DNA from 2 places in the Streptomyces sp. 5-10 genome. Region 2 is predicted to be linked to the other one. Evidence: riboswitches for the same ligand, from Rfam matches in the RefSeq annotation. Region 2 holds a riboswitch; the other holds the start of a gene.
The links. A riboswitch is a leader RNA that binds a small molecule or an ion and turns the genes downstream of it on or off. The one in region 2 is predicted to bind glycine.
Positions count from the first base shown of each region.

Region 1: linked by a shared signal. The riboswitch ahead of gcvT (glycine cleavage system aminomethyltransferase GcvT) and the one ahead of gcvP (aminomethyl-transferring glycine dehydrogenase) in region 2 are both predicted to bind glycine.

Region 1 is NZ_JACVYG010000011.1:137,665-146,894, forward strand. It holds gene IEJ02_RS16180 (L-serine ammonia-lyase) at 1-693, opposite strand, end outside; gene glyA (serine hydroxymethyltransferase) at 861-2,126, opposite strand; gene gcvH (glycine cleavage system protein GcvH) at 2,153-2,533, opposite strand; gene gcvT (glycine cleavage system aminomethyltransferase GcvT) at 2,715-3,842, opposite strand; glycine riboswitch at 4,013-4,123, opposite strand; gene IEJ02_RS16200 (AAA family ATPase) at 4,293-4,991, shown strand; gene IEJ02_RS16205 (enhanced serine sensitivity protein SseB) at 5,212-6,018, shown strand; gene IEJ02_RS16210 (enhanced serine sensitivity protein SseB C-terminal domain-containing protein) at 6,130-6,927, shown strand; gene IEJ02_RS16215 (ABC transporter permease) at 7,404-8,408, shown strand; gene IEJ02_RS16220 (ABC transporter substrate-binding protein) at 8,540-9,230, shown strand, end outside.
Region 2 is NZ_JACVYG010000051.1:58,663-67,892, forward strand. It holds gene IEJ02_RS38245 (hypothetical protein) at 419-1,006, shown strand; gene IEJ02_RS38250 (DUF5999 family protein) at 1,270-1,476, shown strand; gene gcvP (aminomethyl-transferring glycine dehydrogenase) at 1,570-4,485, opposite strand; glycine riboswitch at 4,551-4,675, opposite strand; glycine riboswitch at 4,677-4,774, opposite strand; gene IEJ02_RS38260 (PRC-barrel domain-containing protein) at 4,909-5,238, shown strand; gene IEJ02_RS38265 (DNA polymerase IV) at 5,228-6,985, opposite strand; partial or broken gene IEJ02_RS38270 (MerR family transcriptional regulator) at 7,092-7,719, opposite strand; gene IEJ02_RS38275 (bifunctional nuclease family protein) at 7,887-8,360, opposite strand; gene ftsR (transcriptional regulator FtsR) at 8,413-9,165, opposite strand; gene IEJ02_RS38285 (FHA domain-containing protein) at 9,183-9,230, opposite strand, start outside.

The DNA of each region.
Region 1 (9,230 bases), on a different contig from region 2:
GCGGGCCACGCACGCCTCCATGACCTGCCAGATCTCCAGCAGCCCGGCCCGGATCTCCTGCTCCGTGCGCCACGCCTTCTCGTTCTCCAGCATCAGGGCCGAGATCGACAGGCCCGTCTCCTGGGAGAGCCGCAGCAGCTCGTCGCCGGTGCGGAAGGGGTGGGTGAGGACGGTGTCGTCGAGCTTGATGCGGTCCTCGCCGACCGCGTCCTCGTCCACCACGAAGCCGCCGCCGACCGAGTAGTACGTCTTCTCCAGCAGCGGATGGCCCTCGGCGTCGTACGCGCACAGCGTCATGCCGTTGGCGTGGTACGGCAGCGAGCGGCGGCGGTGCAGGATCAGCTGGGCCGAGTCGTCGAAGTCGATCTCGTGGCCGGGGCCGATCTCGGCGCCGAGCAGCCGCAGCCGCTTGGTGGTGCGGATGCGCTCCACCTCGCCGTCGGCCGCCTCGACGTCCACGGTGCGCGGGGAGTGGCCCTCCAGACCCAGCAGTACGGCCTTCGGGGTGCCGTGGCCATGACCGGTGGCGCCCAGGGAGCCGAAGAGCTCGGCGCGGACGGACGTGGTGTGGGCCAGCAGACCCTCGTTCTTCAGCCGGCGGACGAACATCCGCGCGGCGCGCATCGGGCCGACGGTGTGCGAACTGGACGGGCCGATGCCGATCGAGAAGAGGTCGAATACGGAAATGGCCACCGGGGGACTCCTTCGTCTGCACGCCGGGGGAAGCGTGTGCCCGCCGGGCGAGGCGTGCGGGCCGTGCGTGGGGTGGTGCGGGTGGTGCGGGGCCGGTGCGGTCGGTGCGGGTGGTGCGGCGGGGGCGCGCCAGGTCGGGCGCGCCCCCAGGCCCCGGTTACTCCGGGTTACTTGGACAGGTGCGCGTACAGCGGGTGCTTGTCGGCCAGGGCGGTGACCCGGGCCTTCAGCGCCTCCGCGTCGTACGACGGCTTCAGCGTCTCCGCGATCACGTCGGCGACCTCGCGGAAGTCCTCCGCGGTGAAGCCGCGCGTGGCCAGCGCCGGGGTGCCGATCCGCAGACCCGAGGTGACCATCGGGGGCCGCGGGTCGTTCGGGATCGCGTTGCGGTTGACCGTGATGCCGACCTCGTGGAGCCGGTCCTCGGCCTGCCGCCCGTCCAGCTCGGAGTCGCGCAGATCGACCAGGACCAGATGGACGTCGGTGCCGCCGGACAGGACGGCGACGCCCGCCTCCCGCACATCGTCCTGGGCCAGGCGCTCGGCGAGGATCCGGGCGCCCTCCAGCGTGCGCTCCTGGCGCTCCTTGAACGCCGAGCTCGCCGCCACCTTGAAGGACACCGCCTTCGCCGCGATCACATGCTCCAGCGGACCGCCCTGCTGGCCCGGGAAGACCGCCGAGTTGATCTTCTTGGCCAGGTCGGCGGTGGAGAGGATCACGCCACCGCGCGGACCGCCCAGGGTCTTGTGGGTGGTGGTGGTCACCACATGGGCGTGCGGTACGGGCGAGGGGTGCAGCCCGGCCGCCACCAGACCCGCGAAGTGGGCCATGTCGACCATCAGGTACGCGCCGACCTCGTCCGCGATCCGGCGGAAGGCGGCGAAGTCCAGCTGGCGCGGGTACGCCGACCAGCCCGCGATCACCAGCTTGGGGCGGTGCTCCTTGGCCAGCCGCTCGACCTCGTCCATGTCGACCAGGCCGGTCTCGGCGTCCACGTGGTAGGGCACCACGTTGTAGAGCTTGCCGGAGAAGTTGATCTTCATGCCGTGGGTCAGATGGCCGCCGTGCGCCAGGTTCAGCCCCAGGATGGTGTCGCCGGGGGAGAGCAGGGCGAACATCGCGGCCGCGTTGGCCTGGGCGCCCGAGTGCGGCTGGACGTTCGCCGCCTCGGCGCCGAAGAGCTCCTTGACCCGGTCGATGGCGATCTGCTCGACCACGTCGACGTGCTCACAGCCGCCGTAGTAGCGGCGGCCGGGGTAGCCCTCGGCGTACTTGTTGGTCAGGACCGAGCCCTGGGCCTCCATGACCGCCGCCGGGGCGAAGTTCTCCGAGGCGATCATCTCCAGGGTGGACTGCTGGCGGTGGAGTTCGGCGTCGACAGCAGCGGCGACGTCCGGGTCGAGCTCGTGCAGGGAGCTGTTAAGAAGCGACATCGAGGGTCCCGATCGAATAAGGAGGGTCAGTTTTCGGCGAAGGCGGTGTACTCGTCGGCGGAGAGCAGGTCCTCCGGCTCGCTCGTCACCCTCACCTTGAACAGCCAGCCGCCCTCGAAGGGGGCGGAGTTCACCAGCGCCGGATCGTTCACCACGTCCTCGTTGATCTCGGTGACCTCACCGGAGACCGGCGCGTACAGGTCGCTGACCGACTTGGTGGACTCCAGCTCACCGCAGGTGTCACCGGCGGAGACCGTGGAGCCGACGTCCGGGAGCTGGACATAGACGACGTCGCCGAGCGCGTTGGCCGCGAATTCGGTGATGCCGATCGTCGACACGCCGTCCTCGCCGGCGGCCGACAGCCACTCGTGCTCCTTGCTGTACCGCAGCTGCTGGGGGTTGCTCATGGTCCGATTCTCCTGGATACGGGGGAGTGCTTGGGAAACGGGTCTTAGCTGGTGGGATGCGGCGCCGACGGGAGACGACGCCGAGGGACGCGACGGGCCGGGCTCGCCGTGGCCGCCGCTCAGCGAGGGGCCGGGGCGCCACCCGCGCTCGCGGAAGCTCAGCGCCCGCGCTCGCAGGAGCTCAGCGCTCGCGCTTGTAGAAGGGGAGCGCCACGACCTCGTACGGCTCCCGGGTACCGCGGATGTCCACGAACACCCCCTCGGTGCCGGGCCCCGCGTACCGCGGGTCCACGTACGCCATCGCGATCGGCTTGCCCAGCGTCGGCGAGGGCGCGCCCGAGGTGACCTGGCCGATCGGCGAGCCGTCGGCCGCCACCACGGCGTAACCGGCGCGCGGCACCCGGCGGCCTGAAGCGATCAGGCCGACCAGGGTGCGCGGGGTGACGGTGTCCGCCTGGCGGGACGCGGCCTCCAGGGCCGCCCGGCCGACGAAGTCGCCCGGCTTGTCGAACTTCACCACCCGGCCGAGGCCCGCGTCGAAGGGGGTGGTGTCGGTGGTCAGCTCATGCCCGTACAGCGGCATGCCCGCCTCGAGGCGCAGGGTGTCCCGGCAGGAGAGACCGCAGGGCACCAGGCCCACCGGGGCTCCGGCCTCGGTCAGCGCCTCCCACACCCGCTCGGCGTCGTCCGGCGCCAGGAACAGCTCGAAGCCGTCCTCGCCGGTGTAGCCGGTGCGGGCGATCAGGGCGGGGACGCCCGCGACGGTGCCCGGCAGCCCGGCGTAGTACTTCAGCCCGTCCAGGTCGGCGTCGGTCAGGCGCTTGAGGATCCCCGGGGACTCGGGCCCCTGGACGGCGAGCAGCGCGTAGGCGTCGCGGTCGTCCCTTACGGTCGCCTCGAAACCGCCGGCCCGCTCGGTCAGCGCGTCCAGCACCACCTGGGCGTTGGCGGCGTTGGCCACGACCAGGAACTCCTCGTCCCCGAGGCGGTAGACGATCAGGTCGTCCAGGATGCCGCCCTCGTCGTCGCAGATCATGGTGTAGCGGGCGCGGCCCACGGCGAGCGCGGACAGCCGGCCGACCAGCGCGTGGTCCAGGGCGTCCCCGGCCCGCGGACCGATGAGAGAGATCTCACCCATGTGGGAGAGGTCGAAGAGCCCGGCGCGGGTGCGCACCGCGGTGTGCTCGTCGCGCTCGCTGCCGTAGCGCAGCGGCATGTCCCAGCCGGCGAAGTCGGTCATGGTGGCGCCGAGCGCGCGGTGCCGCGCGTCCAGCGCGGTACGGCGTGGGGTGGGCGGGGCGTCGGTCACGATTCAGGCTCCAGGGGTCGGGGTCGCGCGACGGCGAGGACGGACGGCAAGGACGCGTGCGTCCTCCCCATCTGTCATCGGAACCTGAGAGGTTCGCCGTGACGCCCGTAAGGGGCCCGGCTTGCACCTTGGGTGGAGCCGCGCCCGCGCGGCCCGCTTTTCAGATCTGCCTCGTCCGCGCGGTATCGGGGCCTGAGAGATTCAAGGGAGGACTTGCTCCTTCGGCGCCCTGGACACCCGGCACGGATGCCGATGGCCAAGGACTCTCCCGCGCGGATTCAAGCGGCCGGTATGGAGTTGCGCGGACATCATCGCATGTATGGCCGAGAAGGGAAGCCCCGATCCGATCGGGCTCCGGCCGCCCGGCCAGGGGCAGCCTTGCTCGACATTACCTTTTCTTGACACTCTGCGGGTACGAGCAGCGTTGACCGACCTGGGAGGACGATCACGGTGCATGGGCAGGGAACGTACGCGACGACACAGAGGCTCCTGCCGGCGCGGCGTGGCCGCACCCCCACCGGGTCGACGGCTCGCCCCGGCCGGAGAAGCGCGGTGCACGATCTGCGCGGCGGGGCGGAGGGCGGCCGCGCGGACCCGCGTGAGCTGCGCTTTCCGGCGGGGGATGTGCTGGTCGCCTCCGGGCTGCCGGGCAGCGGCAAGAGCACGCTGATCAACCGGACGGTGCCGCTCCTGGACGAGACGGGCGCGGTCGTGATCAGGGTGGACTCGCAGAACACCCGGGAGGCGTGGGAGCGCAGGCTGCCCGGCTGGCTGCCGTACGCGCTCTACCGCCCGCTGGTCCGGTACGCCCACTACGCCGGGCTGCGCCGGGCGCTGCGCTCGGGCGCGAGCGTCGTGGTGCACGACTGCGGTGCGCTGCCGTGGGTCCGCCGCTGGCTGGCCCGGGACGTGCGGCGCCGGGGCCGCGACCTCCACATGGTGCTGCTGGACGTGGGCGCCACGGAGGCGCTGGAGGGGCAGGCCGCCCGTGGCCGAGGGGTATCCGCCTACGCCTTCGGGCGTCACCTGCGCGCGATGCGGCGGCTGATCGCGGGGATGGAGGAGGGGCGGCCGCCGCGGGGGTGCGCGTCGGCGGTGCTGCTGGACCGGCCGACCGCGAGCGCGCTGCGCTGCATCTCCTTCGAGTGATCACGCCTGTCTCTCGCGTGATCAGGCCTCTTCCCTCGCGTGATCAGGCCCCTCGCGCGAGTGGCCGGAAATCGGTCATGGGGCATCACACAGCGTGACGAGGGCGAGCCCGGGCGAGGTGGGGAAGTGCTGTGGAGATCGCCGCCGCCCCCTCCGGCCCCGGGCCGCCCAGCGGTTAGGGTGCTTCGGGCAGGTCGGACGAGATGGCGGTTGGACGAAGATGAGCTTCCCGGAGCAGTACGGAGTGGCCCCGGCGCACGGAGGATTCCCGGACGGCGGGTATGCCGCGCATCCGGGGTTTCCCGGCAATGAGCTCGAAGAGGTGATGGCCGCCTCCGTCGACGTCCCCGGGGCCGGAGCGCGCATCGTCGAGACGCTCTCCCGCAGCCACCTCTGGGTTCCGCTGCCCAACGGCGGGGGCCCGGGCAGCCCGAGCCTCGATCTGCCCACGATGGAGATCGACGGCGGCGCGTATGTCCCGGTGTTCAGCTCCGAGCAGCAGTTCCTGCGACTCGTCGGCTCCCATATGTCCTTCACCGTCGCCCCGGCCGTGGAGTTCGCCCGCGGGCTGCCGCCCCAGCTCGGCATCGCGGTGAACCCCGGTGGCGCGGTGGTCGTACCGCTGCCTCCGCCCGCCGTCCGGGAGTTGTGCCGCGCCGGGCGTACCGAGCTCGACGGTCCGGCCACCGGTGGCCGGGTGCGGCTCTTCGAACCGGACTGGCAGGACGAGCCGGTGGACTTCCTGGCCGCCGCCGGGATCGAGTTCGCCAAGGGCACCGGGGTGCGGACCGCCCGGCGCGCCCTGGCCAGCGTCGAGGGCGACGAACCGGCGCTCTTCGTCGGTGTGCAGCTCGACGAGCCGGGCCCCGAGGGGCAGGCGCGCGCGGTGGAGGCGCTGGGCCTCGCCCTCGGCTCGGTGCCGGTTCCGTGGAAGGTCCAGCTGGTGCTGCTGGACGTGGCGCAGGGCGATCCGGTGGCCGACTGGATGCTGGGACGGGTGCGGCCGTTCTACGACCGTGACTTCTGACTCACCCCTGGGTCCGCTGCCGGGGCCCGTAAGCTGGTTTGATGACCAAGAGGGGTGCGAGCACGCTCCCCGGTGAGGTGCGGGCAAGGCCGAGAGAAGGGGCGGACCCAGGTGAGCGCGGGCGCGGATTGGGGGGCGGCGGCCGGCCAGGTTGAGCGAGCGTTGCAGCAGGTCGCTCCCGGCCGGTACGACGCCTATGAGGCGCTGCTGCACGCCATCGGCGAGGGCCAGGTCTGGATGCTGCTGTGGCACGGCGCGCCCGGCTCGCCCGACGCCCAGTACGGGAACATGGACGTGGACGGCCTCGGTTACGCCCCGTGTGTGACCTCCGCGCAGGAACTGGCCGCCAGTGGCTGGAACCGCGCGCACGAGGTGGTCGACGGACGCCTCATCGCCGACTCCCTCTACCGCGACCGCTACGGCCTCTGGCTCAACCCCCACGCCCGCGGCGGCGGAGTGGGCATCCCCTGGCCGGATCTGCGCCGGATCGCGGGCGGCCTGGACCGGCTGCCCGCCGGGCCGCTGCGGCTGACCGAGCCCGCCATCGACATCCCCCAGTTCTACGCCCTGTTGGGGCAGAACGCGCATCGCACCGCCGCGGTGCGCTCGCTGCGGCGCGCCTGGGTACAGCCCTCGCTGGGCGCCCCGTACCTGGCGATCGGCCTGGATCTGTACGACACCGGCCCGGCGGCGGTGCAGTCGGTGCGGGTGATGATGGAGCAGTCGATCACCGCCGTGCCGGACGGGCTGCCGGTCTCCACGGTCGCGCTCTCGGACGAGTACGACCCCGTCGCCCTGTGGATGCGGGCCAACGCCCGCCCCTTCTTCGACCGTGACGCCTACGGCGCCGCGCCCGCGGCGCCGCCGTCCTACGGCTACGGCTATCCGCCGCCGCGCCCCGCGTACTGAGCGACCCCGGCCCCGCGTACCGAGCCTCCGCGCCCGCCGCGCCGCGTACCGATCCGCGGGCGCGGTGACTTCGCGTGCCCGCCGGCTCCGCGTGCCCGCCGGCTCCCCGTGCCCGCTGACTCCGCGCCCAGCGACTCCGCGCACCGATTGACGGGATTGCCCGACGGGCCATCCACTCCTATCGGGCCGAACACCCCATTACGGACGCGATGTTACTGCTGCGTTCTCGTGTCGCGACCGTCCGTATAGCGGAGCGGTACTCCTCACATCACGGTTAGGCATCCATTGCCCGGGAGTACTGGCGGGTGATCACAAACGCGTTGAAGACTCCCGCTCCAAGGGGTGCGGTTCCTGCGTACGACCCCTTCCAGAAAGGTTCCGTACCAGAACGCGACTTTCACCCAGGTTGTGAACGAAGCCGCCACAGCGGCAAGTCGTGGGCCGGTCACCACCGGTCGAGAGGGGTCTCCACCACGATGACGGCACCATTGCACGGCACGAGCACGGACAGCGATCCGGTCGCGACTGCCGATGTAGCGGCGGATGTGGTCAAAGCGTCCGTCGAAGGCAGATCGCTGCGGCAGATCGCCTGGTCACGCCTGAAGCGGGACAAGCTCGCACTGGCGGGTGGCATCGTTGTCGTCTTCCTCGTACTGGTGGCGATCTTCGCCCCGCTCATCGTGAGCCTGCTCGGGCATCCACCCAATGAGTTCCACCAGGAGGAGATCGACCCGCTGTTCGGCACCCCGAAGGGATCCCTGGGCGGCATCAGCTCGGACTTCCTCTTCGGCGTGGAGCCGTCCAACGGCCGCGACGTCTTCAGCCGGGTCGTCTACGGCGCCCGGATCTCGCTGCTCGTGGCCTTCCTCGCGGCGGTGGTCGCGGTGGTCCTCGGCACCGTGTTCGGCATCATCGCCGGGTACTTCGGCGGCTGGGTGGACTCGGTGATCAGCCGGGTGATGGACATGCTGCTGGCCTTCCCGCAGCTGCTCTTCATCATCTCCCTGGTCTCGGTGCTCCCCAACGACCTGCTGGGACTGACCGGCAGCGGAGTGCGCATCGCGATCCTGGTCTCGGTCATCGGCTTCTTCGGCTGGCCGTACGTCGGCCGCATCGTGCGCGGCCAGACGCTGTCGCTGCGCGAGAAGGAGTACATCGAGGCCGCGCGGAGCCTGGGCGCCGGCCGGCGCTACATCCTCTTCCGCGAGCTGCTGCCCAACCTGGTGGCGCCGATCACCGTCTACACGACGCTGATGATCCCCACCAACATCCTCACCGAGGCCGCGCTCAGCTTCCTCGGCGCGGGCGTGAAGCCGCCCACCGCCTCCTGGGGGCAGATGCTCTCCAAGGCGGTCGGCACCTACGAGGACGACCCGATGTTCATGATCATCCCGGGTGCGGCGATCTTCGTCACGGTGCTGGCCTTCAACCTCTTCGGCGACGGCGTCCGCGACGCACTGGACCCGAAGGGCACCCGATGACGGTGCGGCACACGGCCCCCCGGTCGTACTCGAACGCAATCAGCAGCCCCTGCCACATCCGGCAGACGGCTCCCCAAGGTATTCCGCGGCGCCATGCTCAGGACCGCTCTAACCCGGAGGTTGCAGCAACTATGAAACGGCTCTCGAGAAGCAGGCGGATCGCCGGAGCGACGGCTGTCGTCGGCGCTCTCCTGGCCACCGCCGCCTGCGGCGGTGGCGGTTCCGACGACGAGGGCTCGGGTGCCGGGTTCAACGCCGCGGTCAAGGGTGTCGCAGCCAAGTCCGCCAAGAAGGGCGGCACCCTCAAGTTCATCAACAAGCAGGAGTTCGACTCCCTCGACCCGCAGCGTCAGTACTACGGGTTCGCCTGGGACTTCTCCCGCTTCTACACGCGCCAACTGATCTCCTACGCGCCGAAGCCGGGCAACGCCGCGAACGAGCTGGTCCCGGACCTCGCCACCTCCACCGCCAAGATCACGAACGGCGGCAAGACCTACACCTACACCCTGCGCGACGGGATCACCTGGGAGGACGGCTCCCCGATCACGTCCAAGGACGTCAAGTACGGCATCGAGCGCATCTGGGCCAAGGACGTCGTCTCCGGCGGCCCCGGCTATCTGCGCCAGGTCCTGGACCCCAAGGGCGAGTACAAGGGCCCGTACAAGGACAAGTCCAAGGACAAGCTGGGCCTGAAGGCGATCCAGACGCCGGACGACAAGACGGTCGTCTTCAACCTCGCCAAGCCCAACGGTGACTTCGAGCAGATGCTCGCGATGCCGACCGGCTCCCCGGTGAAGGCGGACAAGGACACCGGCGCCAAGT
Region 2 (9,230 bases):
GTGCCGGCCGTGTGCACACCACGCTCGATGATGCCCACCAATGTGATCGATAACGCCCCGCGATCCCCACCCAACCGGTAGGCTCTGTGGAACTGCGCATTGCGCTGGGGAAATGGACCAGCGAGTTCCAGCCTACCGCGCGGACCTCAAAATGCCAGGTCATATCCGTTCATCTGGCACTGAATCGGGGAAAATCCCCGCCTTCTCGGGGTCTGGATAACCTCTTGTCGGCAATATCGGCAACGGCTAGATGAAACACAACGGGAACACTTGTCGTATAAACTCGGCTAACGAGGCAGAGAGGTAACGCCCGAACGGTCTGTTCCGGCTCCCCTCTGACCCGTGTTCCACCGACAGCGCCGCCCAAACCCGGCCCGCTATCGCTTCACCGTGTCTTCAAAGCGAGAGGCGACCCACCATGCCGCTGCATGTGCCCCAGGCCCCCGCGCCCGCCCTGCGCAGCGTCCTCACGGCCCTTGATTCCCCCACCGCCGTCCGCGAGGCCCGCACCCCCGTGCTCTCCACGCTCACCGGCCCCTTCGAACCCGAACTCCCGCTCCCCGTCCATGTCCTGGACGACATCACCACCGCCGACGGCCCGCCGCGCACCCGGCTCACCGGCTGGCGGTTCCTGATCCGCGACGGCGACCGCACGGTGGCCGCCGCGGAGGCGATGCTCACCGCGGACGGCTGGGCCTTCTCGCACTTCTCCGAGGGGCCCTATGTCAGCTCGGCCGAACTCGCCCTGGGCGAGGCCGAGTCGCTGCCCTCGGCGTACCAGCCACGGCTGCTGTCCATCCCCGAGCTCTACATGGTCACGCTCTGGCTGCACGGCGACCTCACCGCGGACGGCGCCGAAGGCGGCCTCGGCGCCGGGGACCTGCTGGTGCCGCTCGCCCCGGCCCCGCCCGGTATCGCCGCCCACCGGGCGCACCGGGCAACCGATCTGCTGCCCGTCCTCACCCACCGGCTGACCCGGGCCCCCTTGCTTGGCTCACCCGCCTGACCTGGAACTTCATCATATTGGGAGCGCCCCGTGACCGCCGGGTCACGGGGCGCTCCGCAGCATCCTCGTAACAGTCCGGCCGCGATGAACCGTCCGGGCGGGTGATGCGTCATTATCTAGCGAGACCGGTACCGCGAAATCCCTGCGGATTCCAGGCCGCGGGGCAACACTGGAGCAATCGACCGACTCAACCACGGGGGGCGGCCATGAACGCCGCAGCGAGCCGCAGGTCCTTCACCACTCCGCAGCGAAAGAACCCTGTCATGTGCCAGCATCAACCACCTTGCCCGTCAGCCGACTCCGCCGACCGGGAGGCCGCCCATCTCGTGGCGCACCACCCGGAGCAGGGCTGGAGCCTGCTGTGCAACGGCGTCCTGCTCTTCGAGGACACCGGTGAGCTGCTGCCGGACGGGCGCGTGATCGCACCGTGCCGACCGCTGGGTTCCGAGCACGTCGTCACCGCGGCCTGACGGCCGCCGTCGACGGCACGTACATATCAGGGGCCGGCCCGGCGCATCCGCCGACCCGGCCCCACTGACGCAACGGGCGGGCTCGAGCCCCCCTCAGCCCTCGTAGGACTCCAGCGGCGGGCAGGAGCAGACCAGGTTACGGTCCCCGTAGGCCCCGTCGATCCGCCGCACCGGCGGCCAGTACTTGTCGGCCGCCGAGACCCCGTCCGGGAAGACCGCTTCCTCCCGGGAGTACGGGTGGTCCCACTCCCCGGTCAGCGACGCCGCCGTGTGCGGGGCGTTCCGCAGTGGATTGTCCTCCTTGGCCCACTCGCCGGAGCCGACCTTCTCGATCTCGGCCCGGATGGCGATCATCGCCTGGCAGAACCGGTCCAGCTCCGCCAGATCCTCGCTCTCGGTCGGCTCGATCATCAGCGTCCCGGCGACCGGGAACGACATCGTCGGCGCGTGGAAGCCGTAGTCGATCAGGCGCTTGGCCACATCGTCCACGGTTACGCCGGTGGCCTTCGTCAGCGGACGCAGATCCACGATGCACTCGTGGGCCACCAGGCCGCCGGGGCCGGTGTAGAGCACCGGGTAGTGCGGCTCGAGGCGCTTGGCGACGTAGTTGGCGCCGAGCACCGCGACCTGGGTCGCGCGGCGCAGCCCCTCGGCGCCCATCAGCCGGATGTACGCCCAGGAGATCGGCAGGATCCCCGCCGAGCCCCACGGCGCGGCCGAGACCGGGCCGACGCCGGTGGCCGGGCCGGCGGCGGGCTGCAGCGGATGGTTGGGGAGGTAGGGCGCCAGATGCTCGCGCACCGCGATCGGGCCGACGCCGGGGCCGCCGCCGCCGTGCGGGATGCAGAAGGTCTTGTGCAGGTTCAGGTGCGAGACATCGCCGCCGAACCGGCCCGGCTCGGCGAGCCCGACCAGCGCGTTGAGGTTGGCTCCGTCCACGTAGACCTGGCCGCCCGCGTCGTGCACGGTCGCGCAGATCTCGGTGATGTGCTCCTCGAACACCCCGTGGGTGGAGGGGTAGGTGACCATCAGGACGGCCAGCTGGTCGCCGTACTGCTCGATCTTGGCGTGCAGGTCGTCGGTGTCCACCTCGCCGTCCTGGCCGGTCTTGACCACGACGACCTTCATGCCCGCCATCACGGCGCTGGCGGCGTTGGTGCCGTGCGCGGAGGACGGGATCAGGCAGACGGTGCGCTGGGTGTCCCCGCCTGCCCGGTGGTAGGCGCGCACCGCCAGCAGCCCGGCGAGCTCGCCCTGGGACCCGGCGTTCGGCTGCAGCGAGACCTTGTCGTAGCCGGTGACCTCGGCCAGCCGCTCCTCCAGCTCACGGATCAGGGTCAGATAGCCCTGGGCCTGCTCGGCCGGTGCGAAGGGGTGCAGCGCGCCGAACTCCGGCCAGGTGACCGGCTCCATCTCGGTGGTCGCGTTGAGCTTCATGGTGCAGGAGCCCAGCGGGATCATGCCCCGGTCCAGGGCGTAGTCCCGGTCGGCCAGGCGCCGCAGATAGCGCAGCATCGCGGTCTCGGAGCGGTGCTGGTGGAAGACCGGGTGGGCCAGATATCCGCTCTGGCGCAGCAGGTCCGCGGGCAGCGCGTCCGGCGCCGAGGCGTCCAGCTCGTCGATCCCGGGGAGCCCGGAGGCGTCGCCGTTGCCGCCGTCCGTCCCGAAGGCGGACCATACGGCGGCGAGCTGCGCACGGCCGGTGGTCTCGTCACAGGCGATGCCGACGTGGTCGGCGTCGGTCAGCCGGAGGTTGACCCCGGCCTCGCGGGCCGCGGCCACGACCTCGGCGGCCCGGCCCGGCACCCGCGCGGTGAGGGTGTCGAAGAACGCGCCGTGCACCACCTCGACGCCACCGGCCCGCAGCCCCTCGGCGAGCACGGAGGCGTAGCGGTGGGTGCGGCGGGCGATCGCCGCGAGCCCGTCCGGGCCGTGGTAGACGGCGTACATCCCGGCCATCACGGCCAGCAGCACCTGTGCGGTGCAGATGTTGCTGGTGGCCTTCTCCCGGCGGATGTGCTGCTCACGGGTCTGCAGCGCCAGCCGGTACGCCTTGTCGCCGTCGGCGTCCACCGAGACCCCGACCAGACGGCCGGGCAGGTTGCGGGCGTAGGCGTCGCGCACCGCCATGAAACCGGCGTGCGGCCCGCCGAAGCCCATCGGGACGCCGAACCGCTGGCTGCTGCCCACCGCGATGTCCGCGCCCAGCTCACCGGGCGAGGTGAGCAGGGTGAGCGCGAGCAGATCGGCGGCGACGGTGACGATCGCGCCGAGCTCATGGGCGCGCTCGATGACCGGGCGCGGATCGCGCACCACACCGGAGGCGCCCGGGTACTGCAGCAGCACGCCGAAGACCCCGCGCTCGGCGATCTCGTCCGGGATGCCCTCGGCCAGGTCGGCGACGACGACCTCGACACCGGTCGGCTCGGCGCGGGTCCGTATGACCGCGATGGTCTGCGGCAGACACTCGGCGTCGATCAGGAAGACGCCCTCCTTGACCTTGCCGACGCGCCGCGACAGCGCCATCGCCTCGGCGGCCGCGGTGGCCTCGTCCAGCAGCGAGGAACCGGCCGTCGGCAGTCCGGTCAGATCGGCGACGACGGTCTGGAAGTTCAGCAGCGCCTCGAGCCGGCCCTGGGAGATCTCCGGCTGGTAGGGCGTGTACGCGGTGTACCAGGCGGGGTTCTCCAGCACATTGCGCAGGATCACCGGCGGGGTGTGGGTGCCGTAGTAGCCGAGGCCGATCATCGACGGCAGCACCTGGTTGCGGTCGGCGAGCGCGCGCAGCTCGGCGAGGACCTCCGGCTCGCTGCGGGCCGGCGGCAGGGCGTCCAGCGCCTCGGTGCTCTTGATGACGTCCGGCACGGCCGCCTCGGTGAGCTCGTCCAGCGAGCCGAAGCCGACCTGGGCCAGCATCTTGGCCTGTGCCTCGCCGTCCGGGCCGATGTGGCGCCGCTCGAACGGAGTACCGGATTCCAAGTCGGAGAGTGCGATGCGATTGGCGGTCATCTGCGGGGGCCTCCTGGTCTGTGACGACCTACGAGGGGCACCGCGGCTCGGGTGCCCGGACGGCCTCCCCCTCTGTCATCTCAACCTGAGAGCTTCACCGGCCCACGTACCGCCTGACCGGTTTTCACCGTCGGTGAGGAGGGGTTCCGGAGCTCTGCTCGCCCGTGGCCCACCCTGCTTTCCAGAGTGACCTCACCCGCACGGTACGTGTGCCTGAGAGATTCCGGGGAGGGTTTGCTCCTTCGGCGCCTCCGACAGCGTCGGCGGAGGACTCTCCCGCACGGGGTCTGCAGCCACAGTCAGCGTACCAGCGGTTCTGCCACGGGGGACGGTCGCGGGCGTTCGAGTGGCCGAGTGCGGCGATGTGGCTTTTTGTAGGTAGCAATGGGCACTTGCCACGTGCTTGTCATCTGTTTGCCACCTGTGGGAGAGAGCGTGCAGACCGATATCGACCCGCGGACCCTGATCGGCCGCAAGGCATTCGACCGCGAGGGCGCCAAGATCGGCACCGTGGACGAGGTCTATCTCGACGACGCGACCGGCGAGCCCGAATGGGCGGCGGTACGCACCGGGCTGTTCAGCCGGGACGTCTTCGTACCGCTCGAACCGAGCGAGGTCGTCGGCGACACCCTGCGGGTGCCGTACGACCGGTCCCTGATCAAGGACGCCCCGGACTTCGGGGTCGGCCGCCACCTCTCCCCCGAGCAGGAGCTTCAGCTCTACCACCACTACGGCCTGGACGTCACGGGCTGACCCCGCCCCCGGCCGGGGCCGGGGCGTGCTCGGACCCACCACCGGGCTCTGGGACCTGCCCGTCCCGGCCCTCGGCCTCGTCCGGGCCCGGGCCTATGCCCTCACCCGCGTCCGGGGCCGGGGTCCCGCCCGGGTCCGAGTCCGCGATCTCCTCCGGAGCCAGGTCCGCGGCCACCCCCCGGTCCGCCTGGGGATCCGCGGCCTTCCCCGGGGCCGAGTCGGTGACCGCCCCCGGGGGCGGATCCGCGCCCTCGGCCTCTCCCGAGTCCGCGGCCGCGGCCGCATCCGCGTCCGGGCGCAGCAGCGGCAGCGGGTCGGCGGGCTGTAGCGCCGGGTCGTCCACGGGGAACGTCCGTACCCGGCCCGGCGGCGACCACGGCTCCTCGAAGCGCACGGTCACCCGGCCCACTCCGCTCCCCTGCACCCAGCCCGCCCCGTACTCGGCGTGCCGTACATCCGAGCCCGGGAGCCAGCGGCGAGGCTTCTCAGCGCCCTCAGACGCCTCTCCCGCGCCCTCTCCCACGGGCTCCGGTCTCTCGGGACCCGGCGGGCGCCCGGCGTCCGCCACGGCCTCGTGAGCGGCCTGAGGGGTCTGAGCGGCCCGAGCCGCTTGTGCGGCCTGCGCGGCTTGGGCGGCTTGGGCGGCTTGGGCGGCCTGTGCGGCCTGTGCGGCCTGTGCGGCTTGAGCGAAGAGATCCTCCTGCGTGTAGTCCGCCAGACCGCTGACCCCGACCCCCAGCAGCCGCACACCCGCCGTGGTGTCCACCCCGTCGATGAGCCGCGCCGCGGCCTCCCGCACCACCGCCGGGTCGTCGGTCGGCCCGCGCAGGGTCTCCGAGCGGGTCAGCGTGGAGAAGTCGTACCGCCGCACCTTGATCACGACCGTCCGCCCCGAGCGGCCCGCCTCGCGCAGCCGCCGCACACAGCGGTCGGCGAGCCGCGCGATCTCCAGCTGCACCCGGGTGCGGTCGGTGAGGTCGACGTCGAAGGTGTCCTCCACCGAAATCGACTTGGCGTCCCGCTCGGCGACGACGGGCCGCTCGTCCCGGCCCTCGGCCATCAGGAACAGCGACGCGCCGTGGGCCCGGCCCAGCAACCGCACCAGCTCGGCCTCGCCCGCCTCCCGCGTCTCGGCCACGGTGTGGATCCCGGCCCGGCGCAGCGCCTCCGCCGTGGCCGGGCCGACGCCCGGGAGCGTCCGCACCGACATCGGGCCGAGCAGATCGCGCTCCGTCCCGGGCTCGATGACCACCAGACCGTCCGGCTTGGCCTGCTCCGAGCCAATCTTGGCGAGCATCTTGGATCCGGCGAGCCCCACCGATCCGGTCAGCCCGGTGACCGCCCGGATGTCGGCCCGCAGCCGCTCCGCCACGGCGCGCGCCGCCTCCACGGTGGGCTCGGTGCCGCCCGCCTCCAGATCGACGAACGCCTCGTCCAGACTCAGCGGCTCCACCAGGGGCGACAGGGTGTGCAGCAGGGCCATGACCTTGTCGCTCACCTTGCGGTAGAGGGCGAAGCGGGGGATGAGGAACGCCGCGTTCGGGCACAGGCGGCGGGCCTGGGCCATCGCCATGGCCGAGTGGACCCCGAAGACCCGGGCCTCGTAGGAGGCCGTGGCCACCACGCCACGCGGCCCCAGGCCCCCTACGATCACCGGCTTGCCGCGCAGGCTGGGTTTGGCCGCCTGCTCCGCCGAGGCGTAGAAGGCGTCCATGTCCAGATGGAGAATCGTCGGCGCACCCCTCACACCTCCGATGCTGCCGCACACCACTGACAATGGGGCGGCACAACGGCCCGGGGGCGGTCCCGGGGCGGCCTTCAGTCCGCTCCGGAGCCTCGGCGGAGGGTCAGCCCTAACCGGCGCGGTTGCGGCGCGCCGCGAGCTCGTCGGTCGGGTTGTGCCGGATCAGCGTCTCGCCGGTGTCCACCCGCTCGCCGTGCAGCTGGGACAGCGCGCTCTCCACATCCCGCCAGACGACGCCCACGGCGATGCCGAAGACGCCCTGGCCGCCCTGGAGGAGGTCCACGACCTCATCGGGCGAGGTGCACTCGTAGACGGTCGCGCCGTCGCTCATGAGCGTCATCTGGGCCAGGTCGTCGAGCTCCCGGGCGCGCAGGTGCGCCACCGCCGCCCGGATGTTCTGGAGCGACACGCCGGTGTCCAGCAGCCGCTTCACGATCTTGAGGACGACCACGTCCCGGAAGCTGTAGAGCCGCTGGCTGCCCGAGCCGTACGCCGGCCGGACGCTCGGCTCCACCAGCCCGGTGCGCGCCCAGTAGTCCAGCTGGCGGTAGGTGATGCCCGCGGCCGCACACGCCGTGGGTCCGCGGTATCCGATCCGCTCCGTCCCCCCCCGCGGCGGGCTCACGCGGCGGTGCGGCCTGTGCCGCGACCCGAGCCTTCAATGCCGGATCGGCCGATGCGCTCCCCTGGAGCGCGTACGGACCTCCGGCCGCCGTGCCGTCGCCGGTGCTTCTCACGCCGACCTCCGTCCTCGACCTGCCACCTTGAAGGTAGGCAGTCACCCGGGGTGCGTCAACGATCGCCACACTCGGCACGCCGAGTGATAATCACCCTAAGGGTGGTTTCCCGTGTCCCTCGTCCGGGAAAGGCTACTCGAATGCGCGAGCGAGGACCGGCATACGGTTCACTGGCTGCTGGTTCCGAAGTCCTCGGGCGAGATCTGGTCGAGGAACTCGCGGAACTTCTCCACCTCGTCCTCCTGCTCGTCCGGGATCGCGATACCGGCGTCGTCCAGCACGCCGTCACTGCCGTAGATCGGCGTTCCGGTGCGCAGCGCGAGCGCTATGGCGTCGGATGGCCGGGCACTGACCTCCACGCCGCTGGCGAAGACCAGCTCCGCGTAGAAGACCCCCTCGCGCAGATCCGTGATCCGGACCTCCGTGAGCTGCTGGCCGACCGCTTCGAGTACGTCTTTGAAAAGGTCATGGGTCAGCGGGCGCGCCGGAGCCATGCCCTGCTGAGCGAAGGCGATCGCGGTCGCCTCACCTGGTCCGATCCAGATGGGGAGGTAGCGGTCGCCTCCCACTTCACGCAGGAGCACGATCGGTTGGTTGGAGGGCATTTCCACCCGGACACCCACGACGTCGAGCTCGTTCACACAGCAACCCTAGGACGTGCCCGGCCGGTTTGGATAGTCGGGGCCCGGTCGGTCACCGCTCCCGGACCCTCAGAGCCGACCGCACCAGGGCCGCGTGCAGCTGTACGGAGAGCGTGGCGAGCTCCCGCACACTGGCCTCCGCATGCGCTCTGGTCTGCGGGTTTCTATGCAACCGCAGCGGCGCGACCACCTGCTCGACCATTCCGGCCTCGCGCTCGGCGGAGGCTTTCATGATTCGCAGATGACGTGGTTCCAGGCCGAAACGACCGAGCTCGGCGATGAGCCGGGCGACGGTCACCGCCTCGATGTCGTACCCGCCGTCCGCGGTCGGCGCGAGCAGCCCGTACGACTCCCATTCGGCCAGCTCCGCCTCGCTGACCTCGGCCGTTGCCAGCAGCTCGGCACGGCCGACCCGGGCGGCCGTGGGGCCGTCCGGGGCCGCGTCGGTGCCGCCGTCGAGCAGCCCTGGCTGCCGCGCTCCCTGCGAAACGGCAGGAAGCTGCAACGGTTCGCCCCGCTCCAGGGCGTCCAGATGCTCCCGGATGACCTTGAGCGGCAGGTAGTGGTCACGCTGCATCCGGAGGATGTGGCCGAGCCGCTCCACATCCTGCTGGCTGAATTTGCGGTAGCCGGACGGCGTCCGCCGCGGCTCCACCAGCCCCTCCGACTCCAAGAAGCGGATCTTGGAGATGGTGACCTCGGGGAACTCGTCCCGCAACAGATTCAGCACGGTGCCGATGCTCATCGACCGGCCGCCCGTGGGGGCGGTGCCGGTATCGGCACCGCCCGACGGTGTCTGAAGCATGGACCTCCCCTGACGGGTCAGATGCCGACGCCCCGCTGGCTCGGGTAGAAGACCAGCCGGTACTT